DNA from 2 places in the Pseudoalteromonas sp. J2K-J979 genome. Region 2 is predicted to be linked to the other one. Evidence: predicted binding sites of a transcription regulator. Region 2 holds the regulator's gene; the other holds the start of a gene.

Region 1 (6,724 bases), 340 kb from region 2:
GCCACACGACGGCTTACCGCTGCCGGCAGTACCGACTCTTTATAAGCTACCTCTTGTGCCTCAAATACATCGGTCGAAGGCATTGAAACAACACGGACTTTCTTACCCTGCGCACGCAGTTCTGCAGCTGAGTCTTGCGCTAATTGTACTTCAGAACCGGTTGCAATCAAGATGACTTCAGGTTCGCCATCACATGACAATACGTATCCACCTTTTGCAACATTGGCTAATTGTTCAGCGGTACGAGCTTGTTGCGCTAAGTTTTGACGAGAGAAAATCAACGACGTTGGTCCGTCTTTGCGTTCGATCGCGGCTTTCCAAGCCACGGCCGATTCAACTTGGTCACAAGGACGCCAGTTATCAAGGTTAGGCGTTAAACGCATGCTGGCTATTTGCTCAACCGGCTGATGGGTTGGCCCATCTTCACCTAAACCAATTGAATCATGAGTGTACACAAAAATTGAAGGTTGTTTCATTAATGCGGCCATACGCACTGCGTTGCGCGCGTATTCCATAAACATGAGGAAAGTCGCACCGTATGGTACAAACCCTTTATGCAGGGCAATACCATTCATAATCGCTGACATACCAAACTCACGCACCCCATAAAACACATAGTTCCCAGATGCATCTTGAGCCGTTAAGCCTTTAGAACCCGACCAAAGCGTTAAGTTAGAACCAGCTAGGTCTGCTGAGCCGCCCATAAACTCAGGTAACAACGGGCCAAATGCTTCTAAAGCATTTTGTGATGCTTTGCGAGAAGCGATATTCGCTGGTGTGGCTTGTAATTGCTCAATGTAGGCTTGTGATTTTTCAGCCCAATCAGCGGGAAGTTTATTATTATTACGACGGACAAATTCAGCGGCTAGTTCTGGGTAGGCGGCTTTATATGCTGCAAATTTAGAATTCCAGCTTGCTTCTAAGTCTGAACCTTTTGCTTTATTGTCCCATGCTTCATAAATATCAGCAGGGATATCAAACGAGCCATGCTCCCAGCCTAAAAACTCTCGGGCTGCAGCAATTTCAGCATCACCCAATGGTGCGCCATGGCAATCATGACTACCTGATTTATTCGGCGAACCAAAACCGATAATGGTTTTACAACAAATCAGTGTTGGTTTATCTGATTGCGCTCGCGCTTCATCAATTGCAGCACGCACAGCTTCGCTGTCATGACCATCAACATTTCGTACAACATGCCAACCATAAGACTCAAAACGAGCCGGAGTATCATCAGTAAACCAACCTTCAACTTCACCATCGATTGAAATGCCATTGTCATCCCAAAAAGCAACCAGTTTCCCAAGCCCTAAAGTACCTGCAAGTGAACATGCCTCATGAGAAATACCTTCCATTAAGCAGCCATCGCCTAAAAACGCGTAGGTAAAATGATCGACAATGTCATGGCCTTCACGGTTAAATTGCGCCGCCAATGCTTTTTCAGCAATCGCCATTCCAACCGCATTAGTGATCCCTTGACCTAATGGCCCCGTAGTGGTTTCAATACCCGGTGCATATCCATACTCTGGATGGCCTGGCGTTTTTGAGTGCATTTGACGAAAGTTTTTCAAATCATCAATTGAAAGCTCATAACCACTTAAATGTAAAAGAGAATAAATTAGCATTGAACCGTGACCATTTGAGAGTATAAATCGATCTCGGTCTGCCCACTCTGGATTGGTTGGGTTATGATTTAAATAATCACGCCATAATACTTCGGCGATGTCTGCCATGCCCATCGGGGCTCCAGGGTGACCAGAATTGGCCTTTTGTACTGCGTCCATTGATAAGACACGAATTGCATTAGCAAGTTCTTTGCGAGACGGCATGAATTCTCCTACCTTTAAGTGTGTTTGCGCTGGTTGTAAGTCCCAATTAGTTTGGGGATGCACCTATTCTTACTTATTAAACCAGTCGGAGCAATGAAAAAACCCGCAATAATAGAGCTTGTTTGTTACTTATTAATAACAATGCGTTATTAAAAATTTAATTTAGCCATCTAGGCGTAAAAACACTATGAAAAAAACTCACTTTCATATAAAATACGCGCCTAAATTTTTTCCTGCGCAAATCCACCTACGTGGGCGCGATTTTTGAGAGTATAAATAAAATGGCAAGACATTTATTTACTTCTGAATCTGTATCTGAAGGTCATCCGGATAAAATAGCCGATCAGATTTCTGATGCGGTGCTAGATGCAATTTTAGAGCAAGACCCTAAAGCACGCGTAGCCTGCGAAACATATGTTAAAACAGGTATGGTCATGGTAGGTGGTGAAGTCACTACTAGCGCATGGGTTGATATCGAAGAATTAACACGTAAAACAGTCCGTGAAATTGGTTATACCCACTCAGATATGGGTTTTGATGCTGATTCATGTGCGATTCTAAATACGATTGGTAAACAGTCTCCTGATATCAACCAAGGTGTTGATCGTTCACGTCCTGAAGAACAAGGCGCTGGAGACCAAGGCTTAATGTTTGGTTATGCTTGTAACGAAACAGATGTATTGATGCCTGCACCAATTACTTACTCTCATCGTTTAGTACAGCGTCAAGCACAAGTTCGTAAAAGTGGTGAATTAAACTGGTTACGCCCAGATGCAAAATCACAAGTAACATTTGCGTATGAAAATGGCATTGCTGTTGGCATCGATGCTGTTGTGTTATCGACCCAGCACTGCGATTCAATTTCGCAAGATGATTTAGTTGAAGCGGTAATGGAAACTATCATCAAGCCAGTTCTTCCAGCTGAATTGATAACAAGTGCTACGAAGTTTTTCATCAACCCGACGGGTCGTTTCGTAATCGGTGGCCCAATGGGTGACTGTGGTTTAACGGGTCGTAAAATCATTGTTGATACATACGGTGGTATGGCACGTCACGGTGGTGGGGCTTTCTCTGGTAAAGATCCTTCAAAAGTTGACCGTTCAGCAGCGTACGCGGCACGTTATGTGGCTAAAAACATTGTTGCTGCAGGTCTTGCTGACAAGTGTGAGCTACAAGTTTCTTACGCGATTGGTGTGGCAGAGCCAACTTCAATCAGCGTTGAAACATTCGGCACAGGCAAAGTAGATGAAGCACGTTTAATCGAAATTATTCGTGAGCATTTCGACCTTCGCCCATACGGCATTTTAACTATGCTTGATCTTGAGCGTCCAATTTACCAACCAACGGCCGCGTATGGTCACTTTGGCCGTGAAGAATTCCCATGGGAAAAAACAGACAAAGCTGATGTTCTTCGTACAGCAGCTGGTTTGTAAATAACTGAGCTGTGAGCTTGTCAGCATAAAAAGGCGCCTTGAGCGCCTTTTTATGTTTCAAAGTAACTCTATTTCCCCTAAATATATTACCTTTGGTATCTCAATACCATAAGCATAAAAATCGACTCCTCGAATTGCAGATATATCCATTTCTCTATTTTTGAGTGAATCCCGTATAGTTTGCAAATTTATTTCAAATTGATTCCAACCAGGTTCAGAAACCAGCCATTGATTAAAACGATCATTCGAATTTGGCTTATTTTTTTTATAGTGAACATCTGTAATAATCATTCGTAGTTTTAGTATCTGTGGATTTGGATTAAATATATTAACTTTTAAGAAGTCAAAACCATTCCAATTGCCTTCAAAAACTCTTAATGCTGCCCCTGTATACTTCCGATTAACTAAAGTAACCGCCATAACATTACCTTCAACTGCCCCATCTGAAATATGACCAATTGCTGGGAGGTCGTGTTTTGGATAAATATATACAGGCTGATCAGCATGCCAGCGTAGCAACTGTGTAGGTGAATTGAAATCAACTAATTTAGGGAATATTTGCAGCCCATGAAAATGGTCAAGGCTGACCAAATAGACTGGCTTTAATAAATAGCAAAGAAATATTAAACTAAAAAATTGACTAACTCGAAGTAAAATACCTTGCGGTATGGCTCGACTAAAAAAAACCCAAGCAAGTATAGCACCTACCATGTTCATTAATAGATCATCGAATTGAGCCGAACGATTAAAATATGGTTGTATTAACTCCGTAATTATACCTAATGTGATCGTAACTACCATAATAACAACTAACTGAATCAAGCCACTTAGCGACTTTACAGGCTCAGACCACAAGAGCAAGCCTATAGTTAAGGCTCCAAATAAAACGACGTGACCAAGTGGCCATAGCGCACTTATAAACAGTTCGTAATATGGCTGCGGGTGAATAGGAATAAATAAAAGGCACAGAACGGGTAAAGAAAAAAAACATACAGCTAACATTCTCAAAAAATTATTTTTGCCCAATTTCTTACTTTGCATAAAAGCTATAAAGATAATATCAATAACATATAAGCTAAAAGTATCACAAAATAGAAGAGTAAGAGCATTTATCCTCCAATATGTGAAATTTATGAGATATAATATATAGATTAGGTAAAACAAACGCCCAAAAATGACAGCGTTGTCAAAATACAATGGAATCAATATGAAAAAAGTACAGTTAGCGCTGTGTTCATTAGTTTTTGCTTGTTCGAACGCTCTTTCATCTCCGATCGACTTAGGGGCCGCTGGTGATTTCACTTTGCTTGCAGCCGGGACCCCATGGAAAAGTAATGGGGGTGGAGTGAATACTTTAGGAGTAGAAGCCGAAATTTTTGGAAACGTAGGGGCTCGGAATCATTTAGCTTTAGCTAGTTCGGTTAAGATTCATGGAAATGCGTATAGCGAAACTCGCCAAGCAGGGACTAATTCTCAAATAAATGGAGATATAGGCAACCTAAACTGGGATCTTATTTACCAAGATATGCTCACGGCTTCTAAATATGCCAGTAGCCTGACTGCTGACCACGTGTTTTCAAATATAATAGACACATCAGTATTAAGTGCTTTTGGCTCAAAGTTATCTGTTTTCAACGTATCAGGCGACATAAAACTAGAAAGTAATGAAACATTAACTTTCAAAGGTAACGCTTCAGATCAATTTATTATTAATGTAGCTGGAAATTTTGAAATCGGCTCTGGAGCAAAAGTATTGCTAGAGGGTGTCACTGCCGAGAATATATTGTTCAATTTAACTGGAAATGGATTCACTCACGCAATAAATGTAGGTGGCTCAACTTTAAGTGGAACGTATTTAGCTCCGACAATGCACATCACATTAGGTGATGGTGCAACGCTAGAGCAAACACGTTTTTTAGCAAGTGGCATCACTGCGAATGTACAAACTGTATCAGGTATTACAACAATTCCGGCTCCTGCAAGCCTAGGATTATTATTGCTTGGCCTACTTAGCTTCGCTTTTATGCGAAAAAATCAGTATTTAGGAAAGTTTTCAAATTAGCGTTATACAGGTGAGTATCAAACTCTTGATATCTCACCATCTTTCACACTTTATACCTCATGGCCTTTATATGGCTCTCAGGCAAAGTAATATATTTAGCTAGTTCTCTATAAATTTTTATCGAAAACTTTTTACCTTAGGGCTGAAGTTAGCGCATCTCTATCCGTAATATAACCGCAGGTCCCCACATTTAACTGAACAATACATAGCATATAAGTTTTCCCAATTACAAAAAACCTTAGTCAAACTCAAAACCATTGCATGGATCATTTGAATATAAGCCAACACCACATTTTTAATATTAAATCGACCATACTCAGAATTACTTTCAATAAATAAAGCAATAACAATATTCTATTGACTGATATAAATGCTAGCTCACCTCTAAAACATATAAAATTCTACTGAAAATTTTATATAACTTTTACCTCCAACACTCACCTTAACTTACAGGCATAAAAAAGACCCATAATAATCAGAGTCTTTATAATTTATAAATATTGAATAGCAAAGAAAAAATAAGCTCTTAGCTTTTATTTAATAAGCATTTTTATTCATAAACCCTTTAAAGATAGTTAAAATAATGATTTTAAAATCTAAAAATACTGACCAATGCTTAATATATTGAAGATCAAACTCAACTCTTTTCTCCATTTTCTCTAGAGTATCAGTTTCACCTCGCCAGCCATTAATCTGTGCCCAACCTGTAATTCCTGGCTTTACTTTATGGCGGAGCATATAAAATTCAACTTTTTTTCGATATTCTTCATTATGGGAAACAGCATGTGGGCGAGGACCAACTATCGACATAGTACCAGAAATCACATTAAAAAATTGCGGAAGCTCATCCAAACTGGTCTTGCGCAAAAACGCACCAAGTTTAGTAACTCGTGCATCCCCTTTCGTGGCTTGCACTACCTCATCTGAATTTTCCATAACGACCATTGAACGAAATTTCCACACTTTAATCTTTTCGCCACCGAGCCCGTAACGGTCTTGTTTAAACAAAGCTGGACCCTTAGAAGTCAAACGAACCATGACACCAATAGAAATCAACAAAGGTGAAATAAGCAGTAAGATAGCACTCCCAATAACCAGATCCTCCAAACGCTTTATAATCCGTTTAACACCGTAGTAAGGTGACTCAAAAACACTTAAAGTATCAACTTCTCCAACATGATCAATTCGAGAGTGCATCAGGTTTGATAGTAAAAAATCAGGAATTAAATGCACGTCTACAGTTGTATCACCAAGTTGATTTACAATTGACTTTATCCGCTCTTGTGCAATTAGAGGCAAAGCTAAAAATAATACCTCTACTTCACCTGATTTTGCATATTCTACACAACTATTTATGTTATCTATTAACTTACTATGAAGCTCTTTTTCAACACGCTCTT
Region 2 (6,724 bases):
GTAAACGGAGAAGGTCTCTTTTAGAGTTTGGTGGGTGATCAGTTTTGCAGTTGGGAAAACTTTTTGTAAAACGGCCATGCCTAATAAATGGTCATCGTGATGATGGCTTGCAATTAAGTAACAAACGGGTTGTTTAAAGCTTTGTTTAATCTTTTTGGCCATCATTTCGACTTGATAAAAATCGCCGCTGGCATCGAAAATTGCGAGGCATTGCGTACCTGAGATGATGACTTGATTCGAGTCAAAATACTTGAGTCTCTCTGCTTGTTGCACGAAGACAGTATGGTCATCCAGGGAGTGCCATTGAACATCGGCTGAACTAAGAGAGGAGTTAAGCATCAAAATCACAGCTGTGACTCTTAAAATTAGATGGGCCATAGCGTTATTCAAAAAAATGTAACATGGCAAATGGTGAACTTGCCAGTACGAGTGGCAGTACAATAAAAAGCGCGGCCATGAAAAAGTACAAGGTTAAGCGTTTCGCATCTTGATGTTTCAAGCTCAACAATGAATAACCGAGAAAAATACAGCCCATAATGAGCACGGCACCAAATAGTTGCAACTTACGTAGATTAGCCGCTTCTTTGAAATTAAGTAAGTGGGCAAAAAAAGTGGCATCTTTGAACAAAATGGTCAGTAAAATAATACTGACCATAATGAACTTTATACCTAAGATGCGTTTAGATGAGACCATTGATTAGTAGAGAGAAAGAATAAGTGATTCTTTTTTAAACTAATTGAACAATAATTACCAGTAAATAATCTGCCAGTATTATTTATTTAAGATGATCAGTCAGAGTGCAAACGAGGTTAGCTAAGTGCTGATTGTGTTGTGATAACGCGGTATTAGCGACCATTAATTCATGGCTTAAATTGAGCGCGACCATTAATAAAGCACGCTCATTGTTGCGGATCCCACTACGCTGCTTGATTTCCTCAACTTTATCGTTAAGTAAACTGGCTGCTTGTAAAAGGGCATCTTCTTGGCCTTCAGGGCAAGCAAACTGATGCTGCTGGCCCATTAAGTCAACCACGATACCTTTCGGATCGGTGGCAGACATTAGTTAGCCTGTTGTGCGTTTTGTAGTTTAGTTAACAGGTTTTCTAATGTATGTGCTGCATGCTTTTGCTTTTCATCGCTTTCTAGAGCTTCAAGCTGCATGGTTTCATTCTCATCAATAAGTTGCGTGTTTTGTTGCTTTAGATCCACAACCTGTTGCTTAAGGGTGTTATTTTGCTCGATTAATTGGTTGATCAGTTGTTCGAGTTGGTGAAGAGTGTTGTCTGACATAATGCGCTCTTTAAACTGGTTATAATAAAAGTGCAATTTAATCTAAATAAGCAGCGAATACTACAGCTATTGCCTTTAATCCATGGATTATTAGTCTTTTTTTTGTAACCCAACCTCAACTTGGTTGATTTCATGATAAGAGAGTGGGAGGCGAGTTTTTTTTGGTTGATAATTGCCCTCAGTAATATGCTTATTTTCATTTTAGCCGTCGTTTCTGACATTTATTTGCTATTGTTTTGACCATGTGTTTCACTGCGCAAAATTGATTTTAAGATGGGGTTTGATTGTGCTGAGCTATCGTCATTCTTTTCACGCAGGTAACCCTGCAGATGTCATTAAACATTTGGTTTTGCGGGAGGTGCTTGAGTACTTAACGCAAAAAGATAAGCCATTAGATTATATTGATACGCATTCTGGTGCTGGGTTATATGCACTTGCCTCTGAAGAGGCGCAAAAAACGCAAGAATTTGAGCAAGGCATTGCAAAACTTTGGCATTATCAAGGAGTGAATAAAGCCATTGAAAAGTATGTCGGCTTAATTAAAAACTTTAACTTAGGAGCTGATAGCCTAACATGTTACCCCGGTTCACCTGCGGTGGCAGATGCTGTCTTAAGATCAATCGACAAATCTTGGTTATTTGAGCTTCACCCGCAAGATATTAAACGCCTTGATGAAAACCTTAATCGCAAACGAAATGTGAAAGTAAAATTTGAAGATGGTTTTAAAGGGCTGATTGGATTAGTGCCACCAGCTTCACGTCGTGCTTGTGTTTTAATGGATCCTCCATATGAAATAAAGTCTGATTATGACAAAGTTGTCGATACGATTTTTAAAGCGCATAAACGTTTTTCAAGTGGCACTTACATGATTTGGTATCCGGTTGTACAACGCGAACGAATTGATCGTATGGAGCAACGCCTAGCTGATTCAGGGATCCGTAATATTAGTGTTTTTGAGTTGGCAACCAGCGCCGACAGTGATGAATTTGGTATGACGGCTTCAGGAATGATCGTAGTCAACCCTCCTTGGACACTTAAAAAGACGATGGATGAAGTTTTACCAGAGCTGGTTCAATTGCTCAGTGATGAGGATGGCTTTTATCGTTCAGAGCAGCTCGTAGTTGAGTGACCATTAACGTGGCAAAGTAGCTTCCAGAGCTTGGGGGGAAAATTAACAACTCACTTGACCAATTGAATTTCTATGGTGATTCTGAACTACTTATGGAGTTTCAAGTAGAATTGACATCGTCTAACTATGTCGCAATTCCAAAATAGAGTGAGCTAATTCCTGATCTTAGAATCAAGACTGTAAAATACTTTTTACGTACGCTGAAGAAAAGATAAGGAGATTATTTTTAGAAACGATGCCATTCACCTAGAGTAAATGGCATTAATTAACTTCGAGGCTTTTTATTCATCTTCGAGTATCGGCAAGTCTAATCCCATGCTTGTCATAATTGCGCGCACTTCCGCTGGAACATGCTCAGGGTTGTCTTTTCTAAGATCTTCATCATTTGGCAGCGGTTGGCCTGTAAATGCGTGCAAAAATGCTTCGCAAAGTAATTCACTATTTGTGGCATGGCGAAGATTGTTCACTTGGCGACGAGTACGCTCATCTGTTAATACTTTTAACACGTTTAGCGGGATAGATACGGTGATTTTTTTCACTTGCTCTGATTTTTTACCGTGCTCTGCGTAAGGGTGAATGTATTCACCATTCCATTTTGTTGCCATAAGTTTAGATTGCCTTTTAATAACTGCGTGCCTGTTTGCCAATGAATTAGTCTGAAGATAAAAATATTATCTATAATTTTTAGTTATTGGCTTTATCGTGGCGAAATTTTATCGGTTTAAAATATATAGTCAATTATCATTTATTTAGCTATTTAGACGTATAAATGTTTTGACTTCTCGACCTGGGTGCTCTAACCTTTTAGACGTCTAAACATCTAACTGTTTGCAGGTTTTAAAATGAACAAAGCTAAAAAAGCGACAATCGCAGTCCGTAAAGGAATTGAAGCCGATAAACATCATGGCGCAGTTGTTCCTCCTCTTTTCTTATCAACGACTTACTCTTTTGCTGATTTTGATACTAAGCGTGCTTACGATTATGGTCGTAGTGGTAATCCAACGCGCGATATTTTAGCTGAGACGTTGGCTGAGCTTGAAGGTGGGGCGAAAGGGATCGTCACTGCAACAGGGATGGCGGCAGTTCACTTGGTAACTCAACTATTGTCTAGCAATGACACGCTTGTGATCCCACATGATTGTTATGGTGGGAGTTATCGCTTATTTACAAGTTTAGAAAAACGCGGACTCCTAAAATTAAAGGTGGTTAATTTTACTCTTGATGAAAGCTTTGCAGAAATTGAAGCGCTTAAACCTAAGCTGATTTGGATTGAAACACCTAGCAATCCATTACTCAGGTTAACTGATATTGCCAAAGTGGTTGAGACGGCAAAAAATAGTGGTGCATTAGTCGCTGCGGATAACACCTTTTTATCTCCAGCTTTACAAAACCCAATCGAATTTGGCGTCGACATCGTTGTACATTCAACAACCAAATATATTAACGGTCACTCTGATGTGGTCGGTGGTGCAGTGATTGCGAAAACTGCCGAGTTAGGTGAAGAGCTTGCCTGGTGGGCAAATAATATTGGCATTACTGGTGCGCCTTTTGACAGTTACTTAACACTGCGTGGCATCCGTACACTCAATGTTCGTATTAAACAACACGAACAAAATGCATTTTTAATCGCAGAGTATTTAGAGCGAAGCCCTTACGTCAAAAGCGTGTATTACCCCGGATTAGAATCACACCCTCAGCACGCATTAGCGAAGCAACAGCAACGAGGCTTTGGTGGCATGGTGAGTTTTGATATAAAAGGCGATATTAACGATGCAGCACGGTTTTTAACAAACTGTGAGCACTTCACGTTAGCTGAATCTTTAGGCGGCGTAGAGAGCCTTATTTGTCATCCTGCAACTATGACACATGCCGGTATGGATCCTAAAGCGCGTCTTGAAGCTGGTGTGGGTGATACACTTATCCGTATTTCTGTAGGGATTGAAGATGCTAATGACCTATTGGCAGATCTTGAGCGTAATTTTGAACAAGTTCGCCCAGGAGAAAATCAACCAGCATCCCGTATTGGTGAAACTTCAGACAACAAACAAACAGACGATAACTGTGCTAACTTTGTTAGCCCTGCACATGTCGCATTATGGTAATTAAAATGAGTAGAGCAGTTCATAAATTTGGTGGGTCGAGTTTAAGTAGTGCTAATCGTTATCATGCGGTTGCAAATATTATTCTTAGCCAAGCATCTGAAGGAGATGTTATTGTCGTCTCGGCAGCAGGTAAAACAACGGATACCTTAGTTAAACTTTGGCAAAGTTACGTGCAACAAGATCAGCAAGGGTTAGCAGATATTTTAGCACTGCTTGAGCAGCATCAAAGTGAATTAATACAAGAATTATTAGTTGCGCCATTTCAACAACCTGTCCTTGTGGCATTGGCCAGTGAATTAAGCGAAATATCTCAAAAAATCAGCAATGCACACCTACAAGAAGCGCAACTTTTAGCGCATGGTGAACTATGGTCTGCAAGGTTGCTGGCTCACTATCTCAAGCAGCTAAATGCAAACGCGCAAGCATTTGATGCAAGGCAGTTACTCACTTTGGTTGATGGCCAGCTACAGCATGATAAAAATCAGCAAGCATGTCAGCAACTAGAATTAGCGCAGTACAATGTTGTTACGGGTTTCATTGCTGCGGACGAAGCAGGGAATACAGTGACGCTAGGGCGAAATGGCAGTGACTACAGCGCGACGTTGTTGGCTCGCTATATTGATGCACAGAGTGTGTCTATTTGGACTGATACTCAAGGAGTCTTTTCGACCGATCCTCGTAAGGTAAAACGGGCGATCCGATATGGAAAAATTTGCCGTGCTCAGGCTAATTTACTCGCTCGGCTTGGAAATCCTGTGCTTCATGCTAAAACCTTAACTCCGCTCAAAGGCACTTCGATTAAATTAGTTGTTCGCAGCAGCTTTGATAGTAGTAGTGCTGCAACCGAAATCGTCACAGAAGGGTTAGCGAAACAAAAACGATTTATAACGAATCTTGATAATTACGATCTCTTAAAAGTAGCTGATCTACATGAAGGTGAAGTGGGTGAATTAAGCCGTGTTATCCAGCATGCATTACATCATTTCACGCAGGGTGCAGACACGTTTTTATTGGTCCCTGCACAACATAGCAATCAAATCTCAGCGTTGCTTTCTGGGCGAAGCAATTTGGTGGAGTCAAACGTATCAGGTATCGCAATAGTATGTGAGCAAGGGGCAGGTCATGCACTAGCAACACAAGCGAAGGCAATTTTAGCCGACAATAATGTTACGCTACGTTTTGTGTTTTCACATGATGAATACTGTATTTTATTATGTGAGCAGCCACTCGATACAGATAGGCTAACGATTTTACATGATCAGCTTGTCAGTGTGTCACAAGAGCTTGCTGTTGTTGTAGCTGGTTTAGGCAATGTGGGCGCTGTGTTTATAGAGCAGCTTGAAAAACAGTTGCTTCGCTTAAATCAATTGTTACCAGTTAAATTAGTGGGGCTGGTTCGTAGTCAGCATATGCTATTTAATCCAAGTGGACTCAACCCCGAAAATTGGACTGACATATGGCAAAGTCAGTCAGTTGCATTTGACAGTGCTGAATTGGTCAATCACTTAGCTGAATTAGATTACGAGCATAAAGTCGTCATCGATATTACAGCCAGTGAATCGTTTAGCCAGTTATATCCACAATTTGTTGATGCGGGATGCCATTTAATTTGTGCAAATAAGTATGCAGGTACAGCTGAGCTTACTTGGTATCAGGCACTACAAGAAAATTTAAAACTGCGAAATTTACAATGGCGTTATAATACCTCTGTCGGAGCGGGACTTCCGATAAACTTTGCTTTGAATGACTTGCTGAATTCAGGTGATAAAGTCGAACGTTTAACTGGGGTTTTTTCGGGAACTCTTTCGTGGTTATGCGCACATTATGATGGCAGCCAGGCATTTTCTGAATTGGTTATGCAGGCTAAAGCGATGGGTTATTCAGAACCGGATCCCCGGGAAGATTTATCCGGCCGTGATGTACAGCGGAAATTATTAATATTGGCTCGAGAACTTGGATTAACGTTAAATCTAGATGATATTGAATTGAGCCCGTTGATGCCACAGGCATTAATTGATGGTGATTGGGATTTCTTTATAAATAATTTAGCGCTACTAGATGAATATGTAAGTGAACTAGCCGCTCAGGCGGCGGCACAAGATAAAGTGCTACGCTATGCTGCAGAGCTTGAATTAACCGCAGATAAGTGGGTGGCCAAAGTAGGGCTCAAGCCAGTCGTAAAGGATGATGCACTCGCAACTT

What was found. The regulator MetJ, encoded in region 2, represses methionine synthesis genes. The targets are predictions, from matches to a motif close to TAGACGTCTAGACGTCTA.
Region 1: the regulator MetJ is predicted to act here: its motif matches at 1,993-2,010, upstream of metK (methionine adenosyltransferase).

Annotation. Positions count from the first base shown of each region.
Region 1 is NZ_CM200281.1:2,837,631-2,844,354, forward strand. Features, by position in the region: gene tkt (transketolase) at 1-1,829, opposite strand, end outside; gene metK (methionine adenosyltransferase) at 2,111-3,262, shown strand; gene AC3KVK_RS13040 (VanZ family protein) at 3,320-4,303, opposite strand; gene AC3KVK_RS13045 (ice-binding family protein) at 4,470-5,324, shown strand; gene AC3KVK_RS13050 (undecaprenyl-phosphate glucose phosphotransferase) at 5,862-6,724, opposite strand, start outside.
Region 2 is NZ_CM200281.1:3,175,462-3,182,185, reverse strand. Features, by position in the region: gene AC3KVK_RS14500 (MBL fold metallo-hydrolase) at 1-378, opposite strand, end outside; gene AC3KVK_RS14495 (hypothetical protein) at 383-655, opposite strand; gene AC3KVK_RS14490 (cell division protein ZapA) at 777-1,061, opposite strand; gene AC3KVK_RS14485 (DUF904 domain-containing protein) at 1,061-1,291, opposite strand; gene AC3KVK_RS14480 (23S rRNA (adenine(2030)-N(6))-methyltransferase RlmJ) at 1,578-2,420, shown strand; gene metJ (met regulon transcriptional regulator MetJ) at 2,702-3,025, opposite strand; gene metB (cystathionine gamma-synthase) at 3,263-4,522, shown strand; gene metL (bifunctional aspartate kinase/homoserine dehydrogenase II) at 4,528-6,724, shown strand, end outside.